DNA from 3 places in the Bacillus smithii genome. Region 2 is predicted to be linked to each of the others. Evidence: predicted binding sites of a transcription regulator. Region 2 holds the regulator's gene; each other region holds the start of a gene.
The links. The regulator Rex, encoded in region 2, represses fermentation and respiration genes when NADH is low (regulators of the CRP and FNR family bind a similar motif). The targets are predictions, from matches to a motif close to TTGTGAAATATTTCACAA.
Positions count from the first base shown of each region.

Region 1: a site for Rex is predicted at 2,016-2,033, ahead of BSM4216_RS15615 (lactate permease LctP family transporter). Genes of this name have one in related genera too.
Region 3: a site for Rex is predicted at 1,677-1,694, ahead of BSM4216_RS14995 (AtpZ/AtpI family protein). Genes of this name have one in related genera too.

Region 1 covers NZ_CP012024.1:3,334,952-3,338,527, reverse strand. The annotation lists gene BSM4216_RS16580 (CxxH/CxxC protein) at 229-387, shown strand; gene rlmH (23S rRNA (pseudouridine(1915)-N(3))-methyltransferase RlmH) at 471-950, shown strand; partial or broken gene BSM4216_RS16575 (transposase) at 1,389-1,616, opposite strand; gene BSM4216_RS15615 (lactate permease LctP family transporter) at 2,104-3,576, shown strand, end outside.
Region 2 covers NZ_CP012024.1:3,048,406-3,051,981, forward strand. The annotation lists gene BSM4216_RS14255 (efflux RND transporter periplasmic adaptor subunit) at 1-620, opposite strand, end outside; gene tatC (twin-arginine translocase subunit TatC) at 988-1,746, opposite strand; gene BSM4216_RS14265 (twin-arginine translocase TatA/TatE family subunit) at 1,764-1,937, opposite strand; gene BSM4216_RS14270 (redox-sensing transcriptional repressor Rex) at 1,961-2,650, opposite strand; gene moaC (cyclic pyranopterin monophosphate synthase MoaC) at 2,677-3,171, opposite strand; gene BSM4216_RS14280 (ABC-F family ATP-binding cassette domain-containing protein) at 3,447-3,576, shown strand, end outside.
Region 3 covers NZ_CP012024.1:3,198,829-3,202,404, reverse strand. The annotation lists gene upp (uracil phosphoribosyltransferase) at 1-309, shown strand, start outside; gene wecB (non-hydrolyzing UDP-N-acetylglucosamine 2-epimerase) at 328-1,470, shown strand; gene BSM4216_RS14995 (AtpZ/AtpI family protein) at 1,836-2,057, shown strand; gene atpB (F0F1 ATP synthase subunit A) at 2,405-3,115, shown strand; gene atpE (F0F1 ATP synthase subunit C) at 3,183-3,401, shown strand; gene BSM4216_RS14980 (F0F1 ATP synthase subunit B) at 3,527-3,576, shown strand, end outside.

The DNA of each region.
Region 1 (3,576 bases), 290 kb from region 2:
GGAATCCATTTCCGCTCTTTTTTACTGATAATGGACTTTCCGGCACTTCATGAGTTTTGATCGGGTTATTAGAAGGGGGATACTATTGTTTCGCACAGCTTTTATTCGATAGGACGCTCATTCTTTTTTTCGTTTGTTGAAGTGAAAGGCCTGTCGAAAAAGGTTTTTGGACACGCCGGCAATGGTTTAAACTATGGACAAAAAGCATTTTTAGAGGAGGGGATTCAAATGATTTATTGTTGTGAAGAACATGTGGAATTGGCATTAGAAATTGCCATTGACGAGCATGGAACGGCTCCGAACATGGAGAAACTGCCGGAGGAGCAACAATTGTCAACAACCTGTGAATATTGTCAAAACCGGGCGATATATGTTGTGGCAAACTAATATTCCCCTACAATATGTGGATAAAAAATGTGGATATGTGGATAAGTGCTGTGAATAACTTGTTTGTAAAGTGAGGAGAAAGTGTGAATATCTCAATTGTCACGGTCGGTAAATTAAAGGAAAAGTATTTAAAACAAGGAATCGAAGAATATTTAAAACGGCTGTCCGCTTATGCAAAAGTGGAAATCATCGAAGTAGCGGACGAGAAAGCTCCGGAAACATTAAGTGAATCGGAAATGGAGCAAGTCAAACAAAAAGAAGGCGAACGCATCTTGGCAAAACTTCATCCGGACACTCATGTCATCGCTCTTGCCATCGAGGGGAAAATGTACACATCGGAACAATTTTCTGCCCACATCGATCAGCTCACTACATACGGTAAAAGCAAAATCGCTTTTATCATCGGAGGCTCTCTTGGATTAAGCAGCCAAGTGCTAAAAAGAGCCGACGAAACCCTCTCCTTTTCTAAAATGACCTTCCCTCATCAGCTCATGCGCCTCATTTTACTCGAACAAGTGTATCGAGCATTTCGGATTATGAGAGGGGAACCGTACCATAAATAGTGGTAAATCCAAAGTATATAGGTAACTGTAAATAAGGAGAAATGGAAAAGGTTATTGGATAGGGTTATATTTATTTGGGAACTTCGGAGCAATAAAAGTTCTCTGCTTATTCAACTAAAGATCCTTGTTACTTCAATAATTATTCATATATAAATAGTATTCGGAATTCGTCGTGATAATGGTTGCTTATTCAATATCGGTCAAGAAATCTATTACTAAGAATGAAAATTAGAAAGATCATTAATAAAAATCTTAAGAACATCCATTTCTTGCAAACAGGAAAATTTTAAAAGCGTGAATTGAAAAAACGCCAAAGAAATAATGATTCTTTGGCGTTTCAGAGTGTAGACAAAAGGCATCCGAATGTGCGCTTTCGGATGCCTTTTGTCACTTTTATGCTTTCAAAGGTTGGGATTAGACCCCTCTAAGGGGTCTATTTTATGCCATTATTGGACTTTTCCATGCCCAGCAGGCCATCTTTTTCAAATTCATTGCAGCAAAAGTTAGCATCGCCTGCATGGACAATTTTTTTAAACCTCTTAAAGTTGTCCAACGCATACCATGCTTTTCCTTTGCATCAGCAAAAACACGTTCAATGGTTTCTTTCCGTCTTGCATAAATGCTCTTATTCTCTTGTGTATGCCGAAGATGATCAGCTTCCTCTAATGTTTTTTTATGCCGTTTGCATTCAGAATAATCAATTTATTGATATTTGGACTGGTTGACCAGTTTCGATTCTTGAGTTTTCAATATGTTTGGTCATTCCAATTAAATTGAATCTTTTCATTTTAATTTTTTTGAGGGCTATTGTTATCAAATTATACAAGTATACCTGTCATACTAGATTGAGATTTTCCATAATGGCTAATATCATTAGTCAAACGTCAGTTCCTTTATATGCAAGGGTTTTTGATTTAAAGGGAATTTTGTTTTTTTTTCTGCCCGTCTCTTTCAACATTTAAGTCTGAAGATGATAACTCTGCAAATAGAAAAAGTTCAAATTAAATTCACAAATAAATGTGAAATATTTCACAAAGTAATGGTATATTAACATTGTAGAATTGATTGTGAAATATTTCACAATAATATTTAGACTAAGTTTATTTTTACAGGCAAGAATAAAAAGGAATTACTGATTAGGAGTTGAAAGGTCATGAGTGTATGGGAGCAATTATATAATCCATTGAACAACATTTGGTTGTCAGCTGCTATAGCAGCCATTCCAATCATCCTTTTTATTGTTATGTTAGTCTTTATTAAGTTAAAAGGATATGTCGCAGGTGGCTTAAGCGTTCTAGCAGCAGGAGCTGTGGCTCTTTTCGTCTATAAAATGCCGGCTGCTATGGTTGCCGCATCTGCCGTATACGGTGTTCTTGCCGGGATATGGCCGGTGGCATCCATTGTATTAGCTGCTATCTTTTTATATAAAATAACGGTAAAAACGGGACAATTTACGATTATCAAGAATAGTATTTCATCTGTAACGGAAGACCAGCGAATTCAAGTGTTGCTTGTAGCTTTTTCATTTGGAGCCTTTTTGGAAGGAGCTGCAGGGTTTGGAGCGCCCGTAGCCATCACTGCTGCGATTCTTGTTGGTCTTGGATTTCGTCCTTTGTATGCCGCAGGACTTTGCTTGATAGCCAATATTGCAGGCGGGGCTTACGGTGCAATGGGAATACCGGTAACCATCCCTGCACTGCTTACCGGTTTAAATGGCCTTTCTGTTGCAAGATACACTGCTTTGGTTCTGCCTTTGGTGAGCTTTATGATTGCCTTTTTGCTTATCTTCATTGTGGATGGCGTTAAAGGAATACGCCAAACTTTCCCTGCCATACTGGTAAGCGGTGGCTCATTCAGTCTTACACAGGCTTTCGTATTGTATTTCTTGGGAGCTGAACTGGCAGATATTTTTTCTGCGATTGTTAGTTTACTTGCACTCATTCTTTTGTTAAGAGTATGGAAACCAAAAGAAATCTATCAGGTGAAACGCTCTGAAAACAACTCGGAAACAGCAACAGAAGAGACGGAAGCAACAGAAGCAATGGAAGCAAAGGAAGTATATCCTATTAATAAAATTATATTTGCCTGGCTGCCATTCATATTATTAACTGTATTCGTAACGTTGTTTAATCTATCTTTCATAAAAAAATTGTTTGAAGCGGGCGGTCCGTTGAATAAACTTGTTCTTCTTTTTCCGATTCCTGGGCTAAATAACCTAGTGATTCGGCATGCGCCGGTGGTGCCTGAAAAGAGCCCGTATCCTGCTGTTTTTAAACTTGATTTATTCTCATCTACAACGACAGCTATTGTATTAGCGATCATTTTTACTTTGCTGATACTACACTGCGATTGGAAGTTGATAAAAGAAACGGCTGTCGAAACAGGAAAGGAACTCATTTCACCTATATTAACCATTTGCAGTGTACTGGCATTCGCCTATATTTGTATGTATTCAGGCATGTCATCGACGCTTGGTCTTGCTTTTGCTTCTAGCGGAAAGATTTTCCCGCTATTTTCACCCATTCTTGGTTGGCTAGGGGTATTTTTAACCGGTTCTGTCGTGAATAGTGGATCATTATTTGCTCCTCTTCAATCTGTAACGGCAACACAAATCGGAATTCCGCCG
Region 2 (3,576 bases):
ACTAAAATACTGACTTCGGTTGTCATTCCCACTTTTACATTCGTTGGTTTATTCATATGAACCGTTACATCAAATGTCGAGACTCCATTGGATACCGTCCCTTCATTGGCAACCGCTGTCACTTTCCCCGTATAGGTTGTATCAGGGAAGGCATTGACCTTTATACTGGCCGTTTGCCCCACTTTTACTTTTGGAATATCTAATTCATCAATTTGCACCGTTGTTTGCAAATCATCATAATTGGTAATGTGAGCAATGACTTGGCCTTTCGATACACGATCTCCATCCGAAACGCCAATCGATGTAACGGTTCCGTCTGCCGGTGCAGTAATATCACTGCCGTCCGTAAATGTAACCAACTCTTGTCCTTCCTTTACTTTCTCTCCTTTAGAAACAAGCACTTCGTCTACTTCGTTGTTGGAAGCAGCTTTGACATCCGTACTCGTAACAGGTTGAACAGTCCCAGAACCACTCACCTTCACTTGCAATTTTCCTTTTTGTACAGAAGCGGTTTGAACCTGTGCCATTGTCGGCTTGTCTTTTCCTTTGGCAAAAAACCATCCACCTATTCCAATAACGACAATCACAATCCCAAAAAGGATCCACCATTTTTTCAACATCCCTGCTCCTTTCTTATCCATTGGTCATTTGGATAAGCCTAGTATGCGGGTCCTTTCTTAATTTTTTCTTAAAAAAACCTAACCGAAATTCGCCATGTTTTCATCACCACTTCTCGTTTAGAAAGCCTTCTTTGTTTCACAAAAAAGAAATCGCTTTCATTTTTCGTAAACACCCTCCTCGCGCCAAAACTAAAATCCTCTGCTTGAGCAGAGGATTCGTTTTTATTTTTCTCTTAGTATATTCTTTTAGGATATACTGGATATGTTTTTTGAACAGACTATAAAGCAGATTATTGAACGTTTCACGTAATCAATATGGGATATATCTTCCGCTGAAACTCGAGCAGCCTTTCTCTCGATCGTGATATTAATTTTCATTCACGATTTCTTCGCTTCTTTGCCTTTCTAATCTCTGCATTTTTTTATAGGACATCCGCGAAATCCAAATGCTCACTTCGTATAAAAAACAAAGAGGAATGGTCACAATGAGCTGTGACATCACATCCGGCGGCGTAATAATTCCCGCGATGACAAGCAGGACAAAATAGGCGTAACGACGTATTTTGGCCAAAAACTTGGGCGTAACGATGCCAAGCCGGGTTAAAAACATGACCACGATAGGCAATTCAAACAAAATCCCAAAGGGAATAGTGAGTTGGAACAAAAAGTGAAAATATTCGTTAATTCCAATGACTTGATGAATCCCCAGTTTTTCAGATAAGTTTGTCATAAAACGAAGCACAAACGGAAAAAGAACAAAATAGGAAAAAGCAACGCCGAGAAGAAATAACAATACCGTAGCCGGAATATAACTTAACGTGACTTTTCTCTCTTTTTCATATAACCCGGGACTGATAAAGGCCCAAAGCTGGTAAAGAAGAACTGGGGAAGTTAAGATGCATGCGATCACAAAGGACATTTGAAAATAAACTTTCATAGGATCCGTAATGCGAAATGCATTCATCGTCAACTCTTTCGCCAGATCGGCATGCTGCAGAAATTTAATCATCGGCTCCGCTGTAAATAGACCCACAATTACAGCGATCACAAAGAAAACGATCACAATGATGAGACGTTTTCTTAATTCCATGATATGTTCCAGTACCGTCATGTCTTTTCGATTCATGATCGCTCATCCTATCATTACTTGTCGTCGTTCTTTTTCATTTTTTCATCGTCTGCTAAGCCTTTAGTTGCTTGTTTAAATTCACGCAATGTATCCCCGGCTGCTTTCCCCAACTGAGGGAGTTTCTTCGGTCCAAAGATTAATAAAGCTGCGATCGCAGTTAAAATAAGGCTGCCCGGTCCCATTCCCAATGTATTCCACCTCTTTCATTTTATCATAAATGATGTAAATCCTTTTTTCTATCGAGTTTCTCTTCCACTTCTTCCTCTTCAGGATAATTTTTCAGAAAGTATACTAATGATTGCAATTCAACCGCTAAATCGATATGGTGGACTCGAATGGAAGGAGGAACGGATATTCTTGCCGGCGTAAAATTTAAAATTCCACTGATGTTCACTTTTATTAGACGGTCTGTAATACTTTGGGCGGCCGAAGCCGGAACGGTTAAAATGGCTACCGGAACATTCTCGCCCATCAATCGCTCCTCCAATTCAGCTAAATCATATACCACTACATCGCCAACTTTTTTGCCAATTTTATTTTTGTCGATATCAAACGCCCATTCGATTCTCGTATTGTTGTTTTTCATAAAGTTATAATTTAAAAACGCTGTGCCTAAATTCCCCACGCCAATCAGTGCGACGCTTGTCACTTCATCTTGGTCAAGCGTTTTTCGGAAAAACGACAATAAATAGCTGACATTATATCCGTAGCCTTTTTTCCCTAAGGCGCCAAAATAGGAAAAATCACGGCGGATCGTGGCGGAATCCACTTTGACCGCCTCACTTAATTCTGCTGAAGATACTCGTTCTTTCCCTGAGGCGTACAGATTCTGCAAAAATCGGTAATAAAGAGGCAGACGTTTAGCCGTCGCTTGTGGAATTTTCATGGCTTCTTGACTCATACTCATTCCTCCACAACTTCCAAAAACTATGAATGATGATCTCTGTTATAGTCCGGACTGGAGACACCGCCCGTTTTTTCGAGCAAGTAGGTCGGTCCGATGACCATCCCTTTATCTACGGCTTTGCACATGTCATAAACGGTAAGAGCCGCAACAGAAGCGGCTGTCAACGCTTCCATTTCTACACCTGTATTTCCTACGGTCTTTACTTTAGCCAAAATTTTCAAAGTAAATTTCTCGTTGTATGTCTCCCACGAAAAGGAAATATCGATCCCCTTAATGGGAATGGGATGGCACATTGGAATGATATCCCATGTTTTCTTTGCCGCCATAATTCCGGCCACTTGTGCTACGGCCAACACATCCCCTTTTTGAATCCGGTCATTTTGTATGGCTTCATAAATTTCTTCATTTACTTGGATGCTTGAACAGGCGGCGGCAGTACGGACTGTTTCTGGTTTATGGCTGACATCAACCATTTTAGCCCTTCCCTGTTCGTTAAAATGAGTAAATTTCGACACGATGAATGCCTCCCCATTATGATACACTATTTTTTTGCGAATGTCTGTGTATAATGTGGACATCGATCTAAAAACGTATGTCCAGCGGATGTAAGATCGTCGTCAATTCATGCTTCGTTGTAGCTTCCTGCCGGCAGCTTGACTTAACAACCGAAGAGATTGCTTCGATTTCCCGTTCTTTCCGTCTCACACTTCCCCCGTTCTGTTTCTTTCCATTGCCCATTTAAGGAGCTATAAGGTACACTTACACTATAGCAATTGAGGTGAATAAAACAATGATTCTACTGCAAGTTCTTCAACTCACAAAATATTATGGTTCTGAACTTATTTTATCGAATATTAAACTGGAAATACAATCACGTGACCGGATTGCTTTAGTAGGGCGAAACGGAGCAGGCAAATCTA
Region 3 (3,576 bases), 150 kb from region 2:
ACGTTAAAGCCAGTTGAGTATTATGTGAAGCTTCCATCCGATGTGGAGGAAAGAGATTTTATTTTGGTGGACCCAATGCTGGCAACGGGCGGATCTGCCGTTGAAGCGGTGAATTCCCTGAAGAAACGCGGCGCCAAAAACATTAAATTTATGTGCCTGATTGCTGCTCCAGAAGGGGTTGAAGCACTAAAAAAAGCCCATCCAGATGTTGACATTTATATCGCTGCTTTAGATGAAAAACTAAACGAAAAAGGATATATTGTTCCAGGTCTCGGAGATGCAGGAGACCGATTATTCGGTACAAAATAAGGTAGAGTAGGTGCGAATATGAGTGCTCCAATTAAAGTAATGACCATTTTCGGAACCCGGCCGGAAGCCATCAAAATGGCTCCGCTTGTGCTTGAATTAAAAAAGTATCCGGAAGATTTTGAAACGATTGTGGCAGTGACGGCCCAGCATCGCCAAATGTTGGATCAAGTGCTGGATATTTTCGGGATTCAACCTGATTATGATCTCAATATCATGAAAGATCGACAAACGTTGACAGATGTGACGACAAAAGGCTTGGAAGGCCTGGATAAAGTGATGAAAGAAGTCAAGCCTGACATCGTTTTAGTTCATGGAGATACGACAACGACGTTTATTGCAAGCCTGGCGGCGTTTTACAACCAAATTGCGGTTGGTCATGTCGAAGCGGGGCTTAGGACGTGGAATAAGTACTCGCCGTTTCCAGAAGAAATGAACCGGCAGCTAACTGGTATTCTTGCTGATATTCATTTTGCGCCGACAGCCAAAGCGGAAGCCAATTTGATTCAGGAGAACAAAAAGAAAGACACCATCTTTGTAACGGGAAACACAGCCATTGATGCATTAAAAACAACTGTCAAAAGCGATTATCAGCATGAGATCTTAACGAAGGTTGGCACGGACCGCCTGATCTTATTAACAGCCCACAGGAGAGAAAACTTGGGCGAACCAATGCGCAATATGTTTCGGGCCATTAAGCGGATTGTAGAGGAAATGAAAGATGTTCAAGTGGTTTATCCGGTTCATTTGAATCCAGCAGTACGGGAAATCGCAATGGAAATTCTCGGAGATAACGAAAGAATTCATTTAATTGAACCGCTAGATGTGATTGATTTTCATAATTTCGCAGCCAGGGCCCATCTAATCTTAACGGATTCAGGAGGGGTGCAGGAAGAAGCGCCTTCCCTTGGCGTGCCGGTCTTGGTGCTTCGTGATACAACAGAACGGCCCGAGGGGATTGAAGCAGGGACGTTGAAACTTGCAGGAGTGGAAGAAGAGCCCATTTATCAGCTGACAAAAGAACTTTTAACGAACCGACAAGAATACGAGAAAATGGCAAAAGCCGTCAATCCTTATGGGGATGGAGAAGCTTCCCGCCGCATTGCAGAAGCGGTGCGTTATTATTTCAAAAGAACGAGCCAAAAACCGGATCGTTTTTCATAGAGTCTCCAAGCAGGAGACTCTTTATGAATGCCGCTTTCATCGCAGTCGGAAGGAACAAAAAGCGGACGAGACTTCTTAATGTCGAAAGTTAAGGGATTTTTTGCAAATCGGCCATTTGTAACCTAACTCTTTAGTTGAATAAAATGAAAAAAATTCACAGAATTTGCGAAAACTTTGTGAAAACTTTGTGAAAATTTGTGAATGCTTTGTGATCTTTTTCACTGTAAACACATTGACATTGCAAGGTCTCTATTGTATGCTTACAAAGGAAATAATAGAAGTTATTTGAATAAACTGAGCGTGGTGAAAACGCTTGTATTTTTTTGAAGTTCGGGTCAGCTCCCGCTTGAATGTGAGGGTGATGAATGGCTCAAAAACATAAAAGTCCATTTCGGGCAATGGCTCTCTACAGCACCATCTTATCTCAGCTGGCAGGATCTGTTTTGATCGGGATATTTCTCGGTAGATGGATCGATGGCAAATGCCAAACAGAACCTCTGTTTTTAGTGATTGGGCTTTTATCGGGATTAGCGGCCGGAATACTGGCGATGCTGCGTACAATACGCCGTTTCAATTCAGGGGATTAGTGCGTTAAAATATTTGAAAGCTATGAATGGCATTATTACTGTGAATTCTGCCAGTTCTCCATTTATCTGCTCCGCAAGGCATTTTCTATAGCTTGTATACAAGCATAGCCTGCCAATGGACAAGCCTGGAATTTATCGGGGGTTCGGTGAGCCTGTCCGATATTGTCAAAAAGCTGAGGTCTTGACGTTTTACCTAACAGGCAAAACAGCCTCATTGCTGCCCTTCGCTTTCCGGGTTGAATTCTTCTCCTTATATTTCAATATAGAAATAATGGCAGTAAATGTCATTATGATAGATTTAATGAATCCATTCTAATTTAAGTAACGTGGAAGAGAGGTGATAAGAATTGGAACATGAAGCTCCAATAGTGGAATTTATGGGTCTTACTTTTAACCTGTCCAATGTTTTAATGATCACAGTGGCAAGTGTAATTGTATTCTTAATTGCGGTCATCTCCACACGGAAGCTTGCTTTGAAACCGACAGGAATGCAAAATTTCATGGAATGGATCATGGATTTTGTAAAGAATATCATTCAAAGCAACATGGATTGGAAAACGGGCGGGCGTTTTCATATTCTCGGCCTTACTTTGATTATGTATATTTTTGTATCCAATATGCTAGGTCTTCCATTTTCCGTTGTGGTAGATCACAAGTTATGGTGGAAGTCGCCGACATCCGACCCTGCCATTACACTTACGCTTGCAGTTATGATTGTAGTATTAACTCATTATTACGGCGTAAAGATGAAAGGGTTTGGCGGATATGTACGGGGATACTTTGAACCGATGAAATTTTTATTCCCTTTAAAAATAATCGAAGAATTCGCCAATACATTGACTCTGGGGCTCCGGCTTTACGGAAACATCTACGCGGGGGAAATCTTGCTTTCGCTGTTGGCCGGTGGTTTGGCGTCAAGTGTCGGTGGCACTATTGCGGCCATTATTCCGACAATTGCATGGCAAGCTTTCAGTATTTTTGTCGGTTCAATCCAAGCATTTATTTTCACGATGTTAACAATGGTTTACATGGCTCATAAAATCAGCCAAGACCATTAAACATAAATTCATTATATCATTATTTGAAAGAAGAACTTTTTATATATTTTAAAGGAGGAACTTAATCATGAGTTTAGGTGTAATAGCAGCAGCAATTGCAATAGGGTTGGCAGCAATTGGGGCAGGTGTCGGTAACGGTTTAATCGTATCTCGTACGGTACAAGGTATTTCTCGTCAACCAGAACTACGCGGGATGCTTCAAACGGTTATGTTCATTGGGGTAGCGTTAGTTGAAGCGATTCCGATTATTGCCGTAGTTATCGCATTCATGGTTTTGAATCGATAATCACTGGAATTAAGTTGCAAATGGCGAAGATCATTCCATGCGAACCTTCGCCATTCCTTTATGTACCGTATTCCTGCTGGATTGTTATGGTTAGGGAGCTGACTCTTGAAGGGAGTGAATAATACGTGTTGACAAACGCGCTTGTATTGGGAGAAGCACACATCAACAGTGGAGA